DNA from 4 places in the Paenibacillus sp. FSL H3-0321 genome. Region 3 is predicted to be linked to each of the others. Evidence: riboswitches for the same ligand, from Rfam matches in the RefSeq annotation. Region 3 holds a riboswitch; each other region holds the start of a gene.
What was found. A riboswitch is a leader RNA that binds a small molecule or an ion and turns the genes downstream of it on or off. The one in region 3 is predicted to bind cyclic di-GMP.
Positions count from the first base shown of each region.

Region 1: another riboswitch for cyclic di-GMP. It lies ahead of MHI45_RS33730 (hypothetical protein); the one in region 3 lies ahead of MHI45_RS20625 (anti-repressor SinI family protein).
Region 2: another riboswitch for cyclic di-GMP. It lies ahead of MHI45_RS16735 (flagellar assembly protein A); the one in region 3 lies ahead of MHI45_RS20625 (anti-repressor SinI family protein).
Region 4: another riboswitch for cyclic di-GMP. It lies ahead of MHI45_RS30170 (S-layer homology domain-containing protein); the one in region 3 lies ahead of MHI45_RS20625 (anti-repressor SinI family protein).

Region 1 covers NZ_JBBODH010000001.1:7,622,770-7,626,188, forward strand. The annotation lists gene MHI45_RS33715 (DUF4179 domain-containing protein) at 1-145, opposite strand, end outside; gene MHI45_RS33720 (RNA polymerase sigma factor) at 114-695, opposite strand; gene MHI45_RS33725 (nucleotidyltransferase domain-containing protein) at 816-1,583, shown strand; cyclic di-GMP riboswitch class I at 1,710-1,801, shown strand; gene MHI45_RS33730 (hypothetical protein) at 1,853-2,908, shown strand; gene MHI45_RS33735 (hypothetical protein) at 3,048-3,407, shown strand.
Region 2 covers NZ_JBBODH010000001.1:3,791,616-3,795,034, forward strand. The annotation lists gene MHI45_RS16725 (ABC transporter ATP-binding protein) at 1-211, opposite strand, end outside; gene MHI45_RS16730 (FUSC family protein) at 524-1,630, shown strand; cyclic di-GMP riboswitch class I at 1,900-1,992, shown strand; gene MHI45_RS16735 (flagellar assembly protein A) at 2,098-3,419, shown strand, end outside.
Region 3 covers NZ_JBBODH010000001.1:4,630,736-4,634,154, reverse strand. The annotation lists gene MHI45_RS20635 (hypothetical protein) at 1-719, opposite strand, end outside; gene MHI45_RS20630 (helix-turn-helix domain-containing protein) at 1,141-1,473, shown strand; gene MHI45_RS20625 (anti-repressor SinI family protein) at 1,573-1,725, opposite strand; cyclic di-GMP riboswitch class I at 1,753-1,837, opposite strand; gene MHI45_RS20620 (2-oxoglutarate dehydrogenase E1 component) at 2,326-3,419, shown strand, end outside.
Region 4 covers NZ_JBBODH010000001.1:6,851,542-6,854,960, forward strand. The annotation lists gene MHI45_RS30160 (SDR family NAD(P)-dependent oxidoreductase) at 1-716, opposite strand, end outside; gene MHI45_RS30165 (TetR/AcrR family transcriptional regulator) at 1,018-1,698, shown strand; cyclic di-GMP riboswitch class I at 1,970-2,063, shown strand; gene MHI45_RS30170 (S-layer homology domain-containing protein) at 2,115-3,419, shown strand, end outside.

The sequences.
Region 1 (3,419 bases), 3.0 Mb from region 3:
GTATCTCTGTATTGCGAACTTGTTCCATAACGCGCTCTGTGAAATCATCAGCTAGATTAGAGCTTGTATACAATTGTGAATCCGTCAGTAGATCGTTATCAGTGCCGGACAAGTCATTGTGATTGGTGTAAGCCCATTTTTTCATTGGAACCCTCCCTGGATTTCGGCCATTGTTTCTTCAGCTTTTGACGGGCGCGGTGGAGACAATTTTTGACCTGATGCATCGGCATTCCCGTTATCGCTGAGATCTCCTCATAGGATAATTCATTGGTATAGCGAAGCAGCAGTACAATCCGGTAACGTTCTGGAAGCTTGGACAATTTCCGGTGCATTTCAAGCTCGTCTTCCTTGCGCATATATTGCTCTTCAGGGGTTGGCCCGCGATCCTTCTCCTGCAGCAAGGTGCTGCTTATTAGGCCTGGGGATTTCCGTCTTTTCAGTGACCTGAAGTGGTTGATCGCAATGGCGTACAGCCAAGCGGCAAAGCTTGATTGGCCATGATGCTCGCGGAGTTTCTGGTATGCTTTGATAAATGTTTCCTGGGCCAAATCCTGTGCATCCTGGTGACTGGCGCCCATACCGAGCAGCAGACCATACAAGCTCGACTTGTATTTGTCTACGAGTACCGCAAAGGCCTCCCGGTTGCCCTGCAGCACTTCGGCAATGATTTGTTCGTCGTTGTCCTGTGCCTTCATCCAGTGCCTCCCATTAATTTATTTGTATATAAGACGCACCAGCGCCACAATATTTCTCACTTTTTATAAAAAAGAAAGATTATGTTCAGATCATACTACACATTGCAGGGGGAAGAGAGAATGAAACAAGACGTAGCAATCCGTCAGGTAGGCTTGGCCGTAAAGGATGATCCGGCAGTCAGGGCGGTATTTCTGAAAGGCGCACATGCCAGAGGAGAGCAGGATGCTTACTCGGATGTTGATTTGTACTGCTTGGTCCACAGCGAGGGATTGACGGATTTTTTAGCGCGCAGAATATCCTATATGGAGAGCTATAAACCGCTGATATTCTGGTCGGAAGCTAACTTCGTAGGACCACAAATTGTTGGCGTGTTTGAAGACGGTCTGCATTTCGATCTTTATACAGTGACTGCGGAGAGTCTGAAACAAACCGAACAAATCCTTGTCCTGCATGATCCCGAGGGTTGTCTTGCCAACTACAAGGCAGAGAGCTTCCCCATGTCGGATGTAGAGATTACGAGGATCCTTTCCGGTTTCACTTTCAGTCTTCTGGAATTTGAAACCGCGTATCTCCGCGGCGATTTGCTCTGGGCACACCGGCTTGGCAGTCATCTGGCGGCAGATCTAATGATAGTTCTGCGGCATGTAGCAGATCCTTCTACAGCGCAGCTCGGCATTAAGAGACTGCATCACAAACTCAGTCCACAGCAACTGGATGAGTTAACAGGAGCGTTAAATGCTCTTGGACCGGACGCACTCCCTTCAGGTGTCCAGAAGCTGGTGGACCTCGCTGTGGTGTTGATTGCAGACTTGACCGAACGGCTGTCAGAGAACTGGAATCAGCGTTTTTTCGATTTTATGGTCAAACGGATCTACGCACTATCGTAACAAAACAGATACAGCGAACAATATTTGAATGTGAGAAAAAAGGAGGATAATGACTACTCTTGTCGAATTATAAATTTAGATAGATAATAAATACCAAAATATGTTTGTGATTCGGAAGCGCCAGCTGATGAACAAAGGCAACTCCGCCGAAAGGCGGAAGACGCAAAGCCACCGGTCTAAACCGCTCACGAAAGCGGCATGACAGCGGGGACGCTCATGTAGTTTGGTTTTTTGTTGTCTAAATACAACAAAAGGAGCTTGAAAAAATCATGTTTTTGAAGATTCGCCACAAATTGAGGCCTGGCTTAGCGTTTATTCTGGCTACAGTCTTGGCCGCTGGGCCCCTGATTGCCACCCCGGTCCACGCAGCTGCGAAGTACACTTTTACGGATGTCAAAACTGCATATAACATGCCGATTGACTACAACTACAAGTTCACAGGTGACACAATCGCTTCACTGGAGAAGGATAGCAAAGGGGCTCATCAGCTGTACTTACATAACTGGAAGAAGAAGACGACGGAGAAGGTCACTTCTACTAACACGTTCAAAACGAACTTGCAGCTTATGGGAGACAGTGTTTATTATTATGAGTCTACAATTGAAGTGACTAAACGAATTAATATCTACCCGAAGAAGCTGGTACAGTACAATTTGAAAACCAAAAAAACAAGCGAGCTTCCGCTGGAAGTGAAAACTCCGGAATTACTGGGTGTGGGTGACAAATATTATGCACACAGCAGTGGCTCAGATTTTTACTTCACTAACAAAACGACGCTGGAAACTCAGACCATCAATGATCTTGGTTTTGATCAGGTCCACCAGTTTGTAGATGACAAGTTCATCTATAGCAAATGGGACACCGGGACGTTGTATCTGTATGATCTGCCAAGTTCAAAAACAATTGAGCTCTACAAGCTGAAAGAAAATGAATCCTTCAACCTCGTAGCTTCGAATGGTAAAGATATTGTCTGGATGATTGACTCCAAAGAAGTGGATGCTGCCGGCAAGACCAAAAATTACTTCATCTATATGACGATGGACCGCAGTAAAGCCGGAGCCCCGGTTAAAGTATTGCTCAAACGTGAATGGGTAATTGGCGACCGGAATGATCTCTTAATCGTGGGTGACAATTATGCGGTGTTCTCGGAAATGATGAATAATAAACTGGTAGCCCGCGGAGTGAACCTCCGAAATGGGGAACTCTTTTTACTTGGGGAACGAAACCGCAGTGCGGACAATTTTGTGTATTTTAATAAAGACACTTTGATCTCACGCGACGCGAATGACTATATTGTGCTTCGTACAATAGTCAGAACGCCATAAATGAATTTTCAGAAACTATCAAAAAAACAGTGCAATTTGACGATAGTAGTAAAGCGGTAAATATTGGGTATGAACCTATTTCCAATGAATCCCGCAATCGCAAATTGAAAAAAAACAACTAGAGGAGTGTCATTAAAAAATGATCGCAGAAACTAAAATGTACCCGGAATTCAACACCATCTTCATCAGCTTGCATGGATTTGCCGAATTGGCTGAAACGGTAAAAGAAGTGGAAATATTCGAGGCGTCCATGCCGACTTTGCCAATCCACGAGATGTCTCTGATTATTGACTGCAATGATATGGCGCCGTTCAAGCCGGAGATACTCCCGGTTCTGGAACGCTGCTATGTGCTGTATAACGGATTTAAACATGCGGTTCTGGTGAATCCGAAGAAAGTAGTAGCCAAATCTCAATTACAGAGAGTAGCTCCAAGTGCCGGATTTAAAGGACATTTTGTGGATACGGTGGAAGAGGCTTGGGCAATCGTTAAATCCTAAATCCTAAATCCT
Region 2 (3,419 bases), 840 kb from region 3:
TGATGATTTTGCCGTTCAAATAAATGGAACCACCCGTTGGTTCAGCGAACCCGGCGATCAGACGGAGGATTGTCGTCTTTCCGCAGCCCGAGGGTCCCAGCAGTGTATAGAATTTGCCGCGTTCGATCTCGAAGCTGACTCCTTTTAACACGGCTTCTTCATCGTCGTATTGTTTGGTAACCTGGTCAAAAGAAATAATAGTGCCTTCCAGGGTAGTTATGGCTAACGACCTCCCTTACCTTATGTAGTACAACCTATTTTACCCGCTTCTCGCAGGGAACAATCTAAAGTGGCATGCTCAGCGCTGATAAGCGACAATTCCTCCCTTCCTTCGACACACTTCAATATATATAGCATATAGGATTAATGCAATATATGCGATAGCTTACAATGTTAAATGCAGCGCAGAAACTTAACAAGTTCGTAAAAACTGTACCCCGTTATTGTTGTTTTTGAGTGCTATAATGAAAATTGCTGAAAACCTAAAAATGTTCTCTTATTGATGTGAAAGAAGATGACTAACATGAACGAGGGGTTACAGGACCGCCTTGAAAAATTCGGATTATCTCTATATATGATACGCGTTACGATTGCTGCTTCACTCTCCTGGCTTGCGGTTCACAGCCTGCACGGCGACAGTTATTTATACTTTGCACCGCTTGCCGCAATTCTTATCACCCAAGGAAGCGTCAAGGCTTCGCTGGAAAAAGGGATTTACCGTCTGATGGGCGTTGTGCTCGGTGGAATTGTCAGCCTGCTCGTGGGCCATTTCTTCGACGTGGGGGCACTGTCTATTCTGCTGATGCTGCTGATCGGCATCGGTGTGGCCACCGCCTGCCGGATTAACATTCAAGCCGTTTCCCAGGTCGGTGTGACCTCCGTGCTGGCATTGACCTTTTATCAGGACCCTTATATCGTGTGGAGAGTCGCGGAGACCTTAATCGGCGTGCTGATTGCCTTAATAATAAATATGATTATCGTTCCCCCGGGGGGGTTCGTCAAGGTTAAACGCCTGGCACTGGAAGGAACCCTGCTGCTGGCCGATGCCTTGACCGGACTCGCCGCAGAGAGCAGCAGTTCTAAGCAGGCTCCGGAGAGGCTGGTGCGTTCCGGACAACTGCTGGCGAAGAGCGACAAGCAGCAGAAAGAGCTGCACTATACGTTATCCCATTATCAATGCCGCAGCGGGTTGCGGTCATTGACACAGGCAACCTCTCATCTGCAAAAGGTTCACCGCTACGTCAAGGAGATCGCCGAGGAGATTTCCCTCCTGCCTGCACATTATGCCGCAGCTGACTGGATGACAGAGGTCGTAACGGCAACCGCAGACTGCATCGCCCTGTATGGAACCAAGACTTTGTCCGATGCCGAATGCACCCGTTCGCTCCCCGAAGCGCTGCGCCGCGCCCGGGATCTGCAGTTCGCCTGGTTCTCCGAGCTGCAGGGTCAATGCTCATTGACAGCAGTCCGTGATCTCGGAGCCGTCTTCTCCCATCTTAACCGGGTGCTGGAGGAAATTGAACGGGCCGATTATGCAGCCACGATTATTATACCGGCACCAGTCTCCGTCCGGGCCGGAAGCGCACGCGCCGTGCACCTTGTCAAAAGAGGGCTCTCCCACAAGCTTTAAGCTTGGGAGCGTCCTTTTTTCGCAGAAACGACCCTGTCCTTTGAGAAAAAGGCAGGGTCGTTTTTGCTTGTAATATCGCTTGAACTCAAAGCCGTCCCTTTTAAAGGGATACCAGAGAGATTTATTATTAATAAGTTGAAAAATTAATACTAAAGTACTAGAATTAAGCTTGTTTGTAGATTTATTTTGGCAACCACTCCAGTATTGAACATTCCCTGTCGATTTGAGTCGATTAAATGACCTCATGCTGAATGTATATCATTGATCTATTTTTTTAAAGGCAAACTTCCCGAAAGGGCAGGACGCAAAGCGATGGGCCTAAGAATGTGAGACTATCCATTCATGGTCGCCAGGCTGCCAATTGAGATGTGACTTGGGTACTGGTAGATTAAAACAATCTATCATAGTCCATGATGCTCTTTTCTGTACAGATACCATTGATTATACGAAGAAGCGAGGTTAGAGTAATGCCACAGCATATCATCGAGAAATTCAGGCATGTATTTCATACCACAACGCCAATCGGGAACCCCGATCTTCCGGCTCTGCCCGCTGTGCAGGCTAAGCCGCTCCGTGGGGGAGATGAGGAAAAGAACGGACGTATTATCGTACAGAACAACCAAATATTCATTACTCCTCCTCTGCCAGGCGGCAAACCCGCTGTCATTTCTTCCGTTCACCCTGTGGTGTTGAATATTAACCGGAAGACGGTGACAGATCCTACGGAAGTAACCCCCACAGACCGTATCACCTGGGAAATTTGCGAGAAGCCGCAGTATCAGATCACCGTATCCGAAGATAAACTGAAGGTCTACTTCACGCTCTACCGTGCAGAAAAGTACGCCTGGAAGCTCGCTAGCTCCCCGGCTGCAGCAGATGTCACAGTCCGGGCGGAACCGAATTGCGGCCTGCTGCTGTCCACCCTTACGGTGGACCAGATTATCGCCGGCTTCAAGAAAAGCTCCATTATGCGCGATCTCAACATTCCGGCTCTTTATGCAGAGCTGAACAACCCTACCTATCTCCCGGTCTGCATCGCAGAGGGTAAAGCCCCTATTCCCGGCAAGAATGCCCGGCTGGAGCTGTTATTTGCTGAGGACAGGGAATATGAATTCATTCGGACTGCCGATCCTGCAGATTTCCTGAACCATCCAAGGGTTCCCTTTGTCCAGAAGGGAGAGGTCATTGCCCGTAAGCTGCCTGCGGAAGAGGGAGTGCCCGGCATCGACGTGTATGGCGGAATTATTCCCTCCCCGCCACCGCAAGACATTCAGCTGGTCACTAAAGAATGTACAACCCTGCTGGCGGACGGCGGGATCGTCTCCCTCCGCCAGGGAAGGCCCCGCTTAACGGGATGCGGTCTGAACCGCAAGGTTTTTGATTTCCCCCAGACATATCTTGTTCCCGGGGACACGAACCCCGACGCCGCCAAAATGATGTTCCCGGGTGATGTGGTCGCCACCAATGATATCGGAAACCAGACCATCCTTGAGGCGTTGGGAAATGTATACATATACGGCGACGTTACACATGCGACAATCACTGCTACAGGAAGCATTTTTGTCCAGGGCAAGGTTGTCAGCAGCCAATTGTACTCCGGTCATTATGGAGCGAGACATAACCGCCTCTGCATGTACTCCGCTCTCTTGATGAAGGAAATGACCAGTCTGAGAAAAGCGTCGCAGCAGTTGGCGAATACCGTCCAATCACGCCAGCAAACCGTAAAATACGGTCTGGTGGTTATGCTGCTGCTGGAAAGCAAATATGACCATCTCCCCGGCCTGATCAC
Region 3 (3,419 bases):
TCTTTCAGTCCTTGGATTACGTCAGCGGCCTCTGTATGCATCAACGAGGTTTCGTCCGCATAACTCCTAGCCTGTTCGGCCGCGTTCGATGCCTGATGATAGGCTGCCTGCACATAAGCGTCCACTCTTCTGATGGAGCTTAGCTTTCTAACCATCTCCTGAAATTCGCCCAGCGTTAGATTGGCTTGGCTGAGCAATTGTTCGAATACCGGGATATCGTTATTTTGTGCGGCTGTTAATTGATTAAAATCGACCTCATATGGAAAAAGTCTCTGGTTCACTTCATTGACTTGCTGCTCCAGCTCTAATTGCGAGCGTGTTAGATAGCCTTGAAGCTCAGCTAAAAAAGCAGCCGCGCCGGCCGCAGCCTCACGCGTTTGTGCAGCAGCCTCTTGAATACCTCCAATACGTCCCTCTGCGGTCTCCGAGCCCGTATTCTTATCCGTTATCTCCGCCAGCACCTCTCTCGCCGCTTCACGCTGCCAGGCAGCAAGCTTCATCGCTTCGCTGGCTTGGTTGGCAATATGATCGACCGTGCTTGGAAACACAAATGCTGTGGTGATATTGGAGGATTCGGTTGCTGCGACGTTAGTCAGCAATGCATACGTGGGCGTTGTAATTTGGCTGATGCCATAAGCCGAAATCACTACGATCCCTGCAATTTGGGGAAGCGTATACCGACGGATATTTCTATTCCGGGAAGAACGTGAAAGCCTCACAGGAGCCTCTCCTTTAGCTGCTTGCAATTTCCTGCAAACAAAGTAATCTATTAACACCCAGCCTTTATGACGAACGTTATTCGTTCGTTATTAAGAACTATGACGTAAGTATATGCCATTACTCCTACAAATCAAAAATCTCATTTTGTTGCAATATTCTTAATAAAGAACGATTTATAGTTAATTTTCTGCTTTTAGCTTCATTTTCCTCAGCTTATCGTACTTTTTAACGAACGTTTTCGCATGAAAAATCTAAATGATACCGCAGAGGGAATAAAAATAATGGGGATGTGGAGTGGAAACGACATAAAAGGGGGATCATTCATACCGGAACTGATTCTATAGTGCTTTGTCCGTCTTCCGGTTATTTGTTATACTGTAACAAAAAGTACGGAGGGGCGTTTTTATCGTGCCAGATAATATGGGAAGTCGCATCCACCATCTCCGTCTGGAAAAAGGCTTGTCTCTTTCGGAGCTTGCGGATAAGGCTGATGTGGCGAAATCATACTTAAGCAATGTGGAAAGAAATATACAATCTAACCCCTCTATTCAATTTATTGAAAAAATCGCTGACGCACTTCAGGTGTCCATTCATGCGCTGCTTTACGGCGAGCCTTCCGATGTGCAGGAGTCACCTCTGGATGGAGAATGGTCCCGGCTCGTACTGGAAGCTATGGCTTCGGGTATAAGCAAGCGGGAATTCAAAGAGTTCTTGGACTATCAAAAATGGCGGCTGGAGCAGAAGGATTCCTGATTCATGCAGGTTCCTTCTACTGCCGGTCATACAGAAAGGGCATAGCGGAGAGATCCGCTATGCCCTTTCTGTATGTACAAAACTTTTAACAACCAACCGCTACATCGCCTGTAAAGTCTTCTCATTAAAAAATTGGCGGATTTCATCCGCTTTGATGCCCGCCTGCTTAGCCGACATCAGCAAATATACCCATTCTAAATCCAGATCAACTGTCTGCAGTTCTCCGTTGTTCCCCTGGTTGGACTTATCCAAGAAATCTCCTCCTAAGATTACGCGTCCCCAGGCAGTCCGGCCGTCGTAGTATTTCTACATTAGACCCGAGACTTTGTGCCCCTGTCTTTCGGCAGGTTTACCCTTTACTGGATCCTTTACATGAAAGGATCTGGCTAGAAATTCATGAAACCGTTATCCGCAATAACATTATACAATATCTTACACGAAAAGTGTGTCGATTTATGGGAATATTGTATAAATAGAAACGGAAAATAATTGATTATTTTGCCAACAGCTTGTATGAATTACTCGATAACCCAAAAAAATTGTAGAACAAGCCTCTTTATCTATGTATGTATGTATATATGAAAACTGAAAACAACATTTTTATTTCGTTCATTTCAATCACACCGTCGCATCATTTTCATATAGTTAAGAAACCAAACTTATAATAGTTCTGTATGAATTAGGCACTGAATCATACCGTTTTGCGAACGGATTCAACCAAAGTATGAATTGATTACCCGCCTTGAAAGTTGCACAATAAGATGAGGAATGAAACCGCAAACATCGAAGCTCCACAAGGGCGCCGGCGAAATTTTGGCGCGCGTGGAGTTCATCCGTTAGGAGGATGTATTCATGGCAGCCAAAGATCCCTATAACGAAACTGTGTGGAGCAAGTATTACGGACCCAATCTGGGTTACATCCAAGAGAAATATGAGCAATTTGTAAAAGATCCAACTTTAGTAGAGCATAATTACCGCGATCTCTTCACCCTTTCCGGCCCCCCTCCATTGGCTCCTGATGCCGAACAGGCACCGCTGCCTGTGGTTTCAGGAGATACTGAGTGGCTTAGAAAGGCCGTAAGGGCATCCAAGCTGATCGCCAATATCCGCATACATGGCCATATGGCCGCCAATATCGACCCGCTGGACCGGGGAAACAATCCGATGGCGAAATATTTGGAGTACGAAACCTATGATCTGACCCGCGAGGATTTAATGGCTATGCCCGCCTCGCTGATCTGGGAGAATGCCCCGAATGACGTTCATACTGCTTGGGATGCCGTTCACCGGATGCGCCAGGCCTACACGCAGACCATTGCCTATGAATTCGGGCATGTACGTGACGAGCAGGAGCTGCGCTGGCTGAACAGCCAGGCGGAATCTACCAGCTCTCCCGCGCCTCTAAACAACGCAGAGCGCAAAGAATTGCTGAAAAGGCTGATTCAGGTAGAGCAGTTCGAAACTTTCCTTCATAAAACCTTTGTCGGCCAGAAACGCTTCAGCCTGGAAGGTAATGACGCCTTGGTGCCGATGCTGGATGAAATCGTGCGTGCTGCCGCTCATGACGGTGCCGAACATATCCTGATGGGTATGGCGCATCGCGGACGGCTCAACGTCCTGGCTCATATTCTGGGCAAACCTTATGATATTATTTTCTCGGAATTCCATCATTCGCCGAACAAGGAGCTGTTCCCTTCCGAAGGCTCCATGGGCATCAACTACGGCTGGACCGGCGATGTGAAATATCATCTCGGCGCTGACCGCGCCGTTCGTGAAGGAGAAACCGTCCGTACACGGATCACTCTGGCCAACAATCCGAGCCACTTGGAATTCGTCAATCCGGTGGTTGAGGGCTTCACGCGTGCGGCCCAGGAAGACCGCAGCACTCCGGGTCTGCCTAAGCTAAATACGAATAAAGCCATGGCTGTGCTGATGCATGGCGATGC
Region 4 (3,419 bases), 2.2 Mb from region 3:
AACTGTGCTCCGAGGTAATTTTGCGAGCCTGGAATAGTGTATATCTTCTTTTTCGCGAGTGAGCGCAGCGCAGTCTCAACTACCTGCTGTGGAGTTGCTTTCTTCCCGACTGAAGCTTCGTCCGTCCCCACGACGGTGAAGAAATCCGTATCTGTAGAACCGGGACAAAGTGCGAAGAACTGGACTCCACGGTCACGATTCTCCCACCATAATGCGTCTGTAAAGGACAAGACAAAAGCTTTGGTTGCCCCATACACAGCCATATAGGGGAGCGGCTGAAATCCTGCAGTGGACGATACATTGATCACAGTACCAGAGCTTCTGCGCAGCATATCCGGCAAGAATAAATGAGTCATATTTACGACGGCAGCAACATTCAACATAATCTCCTCATGCTGCCGCTGGCCTGAGATTTGCTCGAACATCCCATGAGTGGCAAATCCGGCATTATTGACCAGCAGCTCAATCTCAAGCTTCAACAGCTGGCATTGCTGGAACAATTCCCTTGGTGCACTTGCTTCCGTAAGATCCATAGCTATGACTTCGACTTTGATGTTATAGCTTCTTTCGAGTTCCGCTGCCAAGTCATCGAGTTTGTTCTTAGATCTGGCTACGAGAACCAGATGGCTTCCTTGTTTAGCCAGCTGTATTGCAAATTGTTCGCCAATGCCGGAAGAGGCACCCGTGACTAGCGACCATTTTCCTTGAATATTCATATAATTACTCCTCCTATTAAAACGATGTATTCGTTAGGAAACGATGTTACCGATTGAGCAAAAAAAATTACTTTAAAAGCAGTGCCCAAAGCAATATTAGCTTGTTAGTTGGTAACGGTGTTTCCTGTTGAAATCATAGTAACCTGCTGGCTGGAGAAAGTCAAACCTTCTTTTTAAAAATTTGCAAGAAGATATGTGTATGTAGGATTGACTTTGTGGAATCGACTGTATAGAATGCGTGGTATATGATTGGAAACTGCGTTTCCCGAGAATAACAACATAACTAAAGAAGGCGATTAAGTTGAATGAACCTAACAATTTTGCTGACGCAAGCAATAGAAAGCTGACAACCTATCAGGAAGCCCGCTTACAGAACACAGCTAGTCTTCGTCAACTCGTAGTTGATGCAGCAGCCTTTATTCTTCAGGAAGAAGGGCCGGAAGCTGTCACCGTGCGAAAAGTAGCTCAGAAGATGGGTTGCTCGACCAAGATCATCTACAGTCTGTTTGCTAATAAAGAAGGTTTAGCCCAGCAATTATATCTGGAGGGCTGCAAAATACTCTCGAGCGAATTTGAGAGTGCTTCACAGTCAGAGGATCTGCAGCAGTATTTAATTAATCTGGCAGAAGTGTATTGGGAATTTGGCCAGCGCTATACCAGCTACTATAAATTGATGTTTGGGGGAGCATTTGCAGATTTCAAACCGGATGAGCAGAGCATGAAAGGCACTGTTACTGCTATGCGGCGCTTGTTGTCCGTGATTGTCAGCGCTCAAGAGCAAGGCCTAATTGCTGGTGATTCAAATGCGGAATTTATTGTAGGTACGATTTGGTCCTCTCTTCACGGAGTGATTCACCTGCACATAGGAGGACATTTGGGAAGTGTCGCAGCGTCGCACGCAGTGTATAAAGGAACGGTAGCTCTGCTTGCAAGCTCACTGTTTGCACCTGCAGCCGCAGCCAAGCATTTAAAGCAGGAGTAGTTAGTGAAATCCTTTATATAAGGCCTGGGTTCGAATCCTGAGAGTCTATAACACAATTAAACGGCAGAGATGCCGTTTTTTTGTTTCTAAATTTGTTTTAAATCTTTACACATGCCGAAGAACGAGACCTATTTCCGAAAAAAGGAAAAGGTATATAAGTAAGGGAGAACTAGAACTTATTAATTTTATAGGGATAAATTCCGATAAAGAAAGAGTCCTGTACAACTAAAGTCACACCTGCATACCCATAACGGGACAGAAAAAACCGAGTTTGAAACAAAGGCAAATCCGTACGAAAGTCGGAGACGCAAAGCCACGGGTCTACTTCATCCAAAGGAGGATGTTAAGACAGCCGGGCCGCTCAAGGCACTTGGTTTTTTGGCGTGCCTACAAATAGCGCTGGGGGAGAGAAGTAAATGAGGTTTAGAAAGAAAGGGAAGTTTTCGCGGACGGTTGTGTCCGCAGTGGCGGTGAGTATGCTTGTGGGCCTGTTTAGCGGAGGCCTTAGCATGAAGCAGGTTTTGGCTGCCGGGACCGATCCGGGTAGAACGGACTATAACGTATCCGGCAACCGGATCGTATGGCTGGAAGCAGAGGCTGACGGGGTGAAGCAGGTTCACGCGATGAATCAGGCCAGTGGTGCCAGCACTGTTCTTACATCGGGTTCATCTGCCAAGGATGCGCCTTATGTGAGCGGCAACGTTGCAGTGTGGGCCGACAAAGGAACAGAGCAGGAGTCTTCACTGAACTGGGATATTTACACTGCCGATCTTGAGACGGGTACACGAAGAAAGCTTAACAAACAGTCTGGCACATATGGCAATCCGACTACGGATGGAGTCGGTGTGGTTTGGTACGAGCGCAAAAATTACGGCAGCATGATCTATCATGATCTGGCTACGGGTGTTGAAGCCGACCTCGGCGAAGGACGTTTCCCGGTGCTGGCCGGTGGCAATGTGGTGTATAAGAATGCCCGTGACGGGGGGCTCAGTCTGCTCCATTTGAAAAGCGGAGCTACGCGTGCACTGGTTAGTCTGGGCGGAGCAAGCTATGTGGACTGGTTTGTTTTTAACGGCAGCGATGTACTGTTTAAGCAAAAAAATGGGGCTTCCGAGAGCAAATATGTGATTCTGAATATCAAGGATCTGACTGCTCTGCCTGTGGATCTCACCGAGATGAAGCCTGGAGGAACCCAGTATGCCTTCATGTCGATAGGTGAAGGGCAGGCAGTTTTTCAAGAGGAGAGGGACGGTGCTGCCACATTGCAGCAAGTGAACCTTTCTACATATGCAGTGAAATCACTGCCAGCAATAGAGCCCGGAACGAAGCTGATCGGCATTACCGGGGATAAACTGCTTTACAGCAAGAAGGATGATTACATAGAGTCGATTGACCTGAAAGAAGGATCAACCCCTCCGAGTCCGGGAGCCACTCCAAGTCCAGGGGTAACCCCAACCCCAGGAACGACTCCAGCTCCAGGGACAACCTCAAATCCAGGTGCAGTTCCAAATCCAGGCGCAGATCCGAACCCGGGTTCAGCCCCGGAAGTGAAGACCCCTGTAGTAACCGGAGCCAAGGACAGTCAGGTTATCGGAAGTGCTGGAGGTACTTTGTCTGTACTGAATGGCTGGGCACGGCTGGAGATTTCAGCAGGAACCTTCCCTGACAATACCACTGTAAGCTTGGCCCAAGCTGAGCTGGAGAAAGAAGTACTGCTCGAC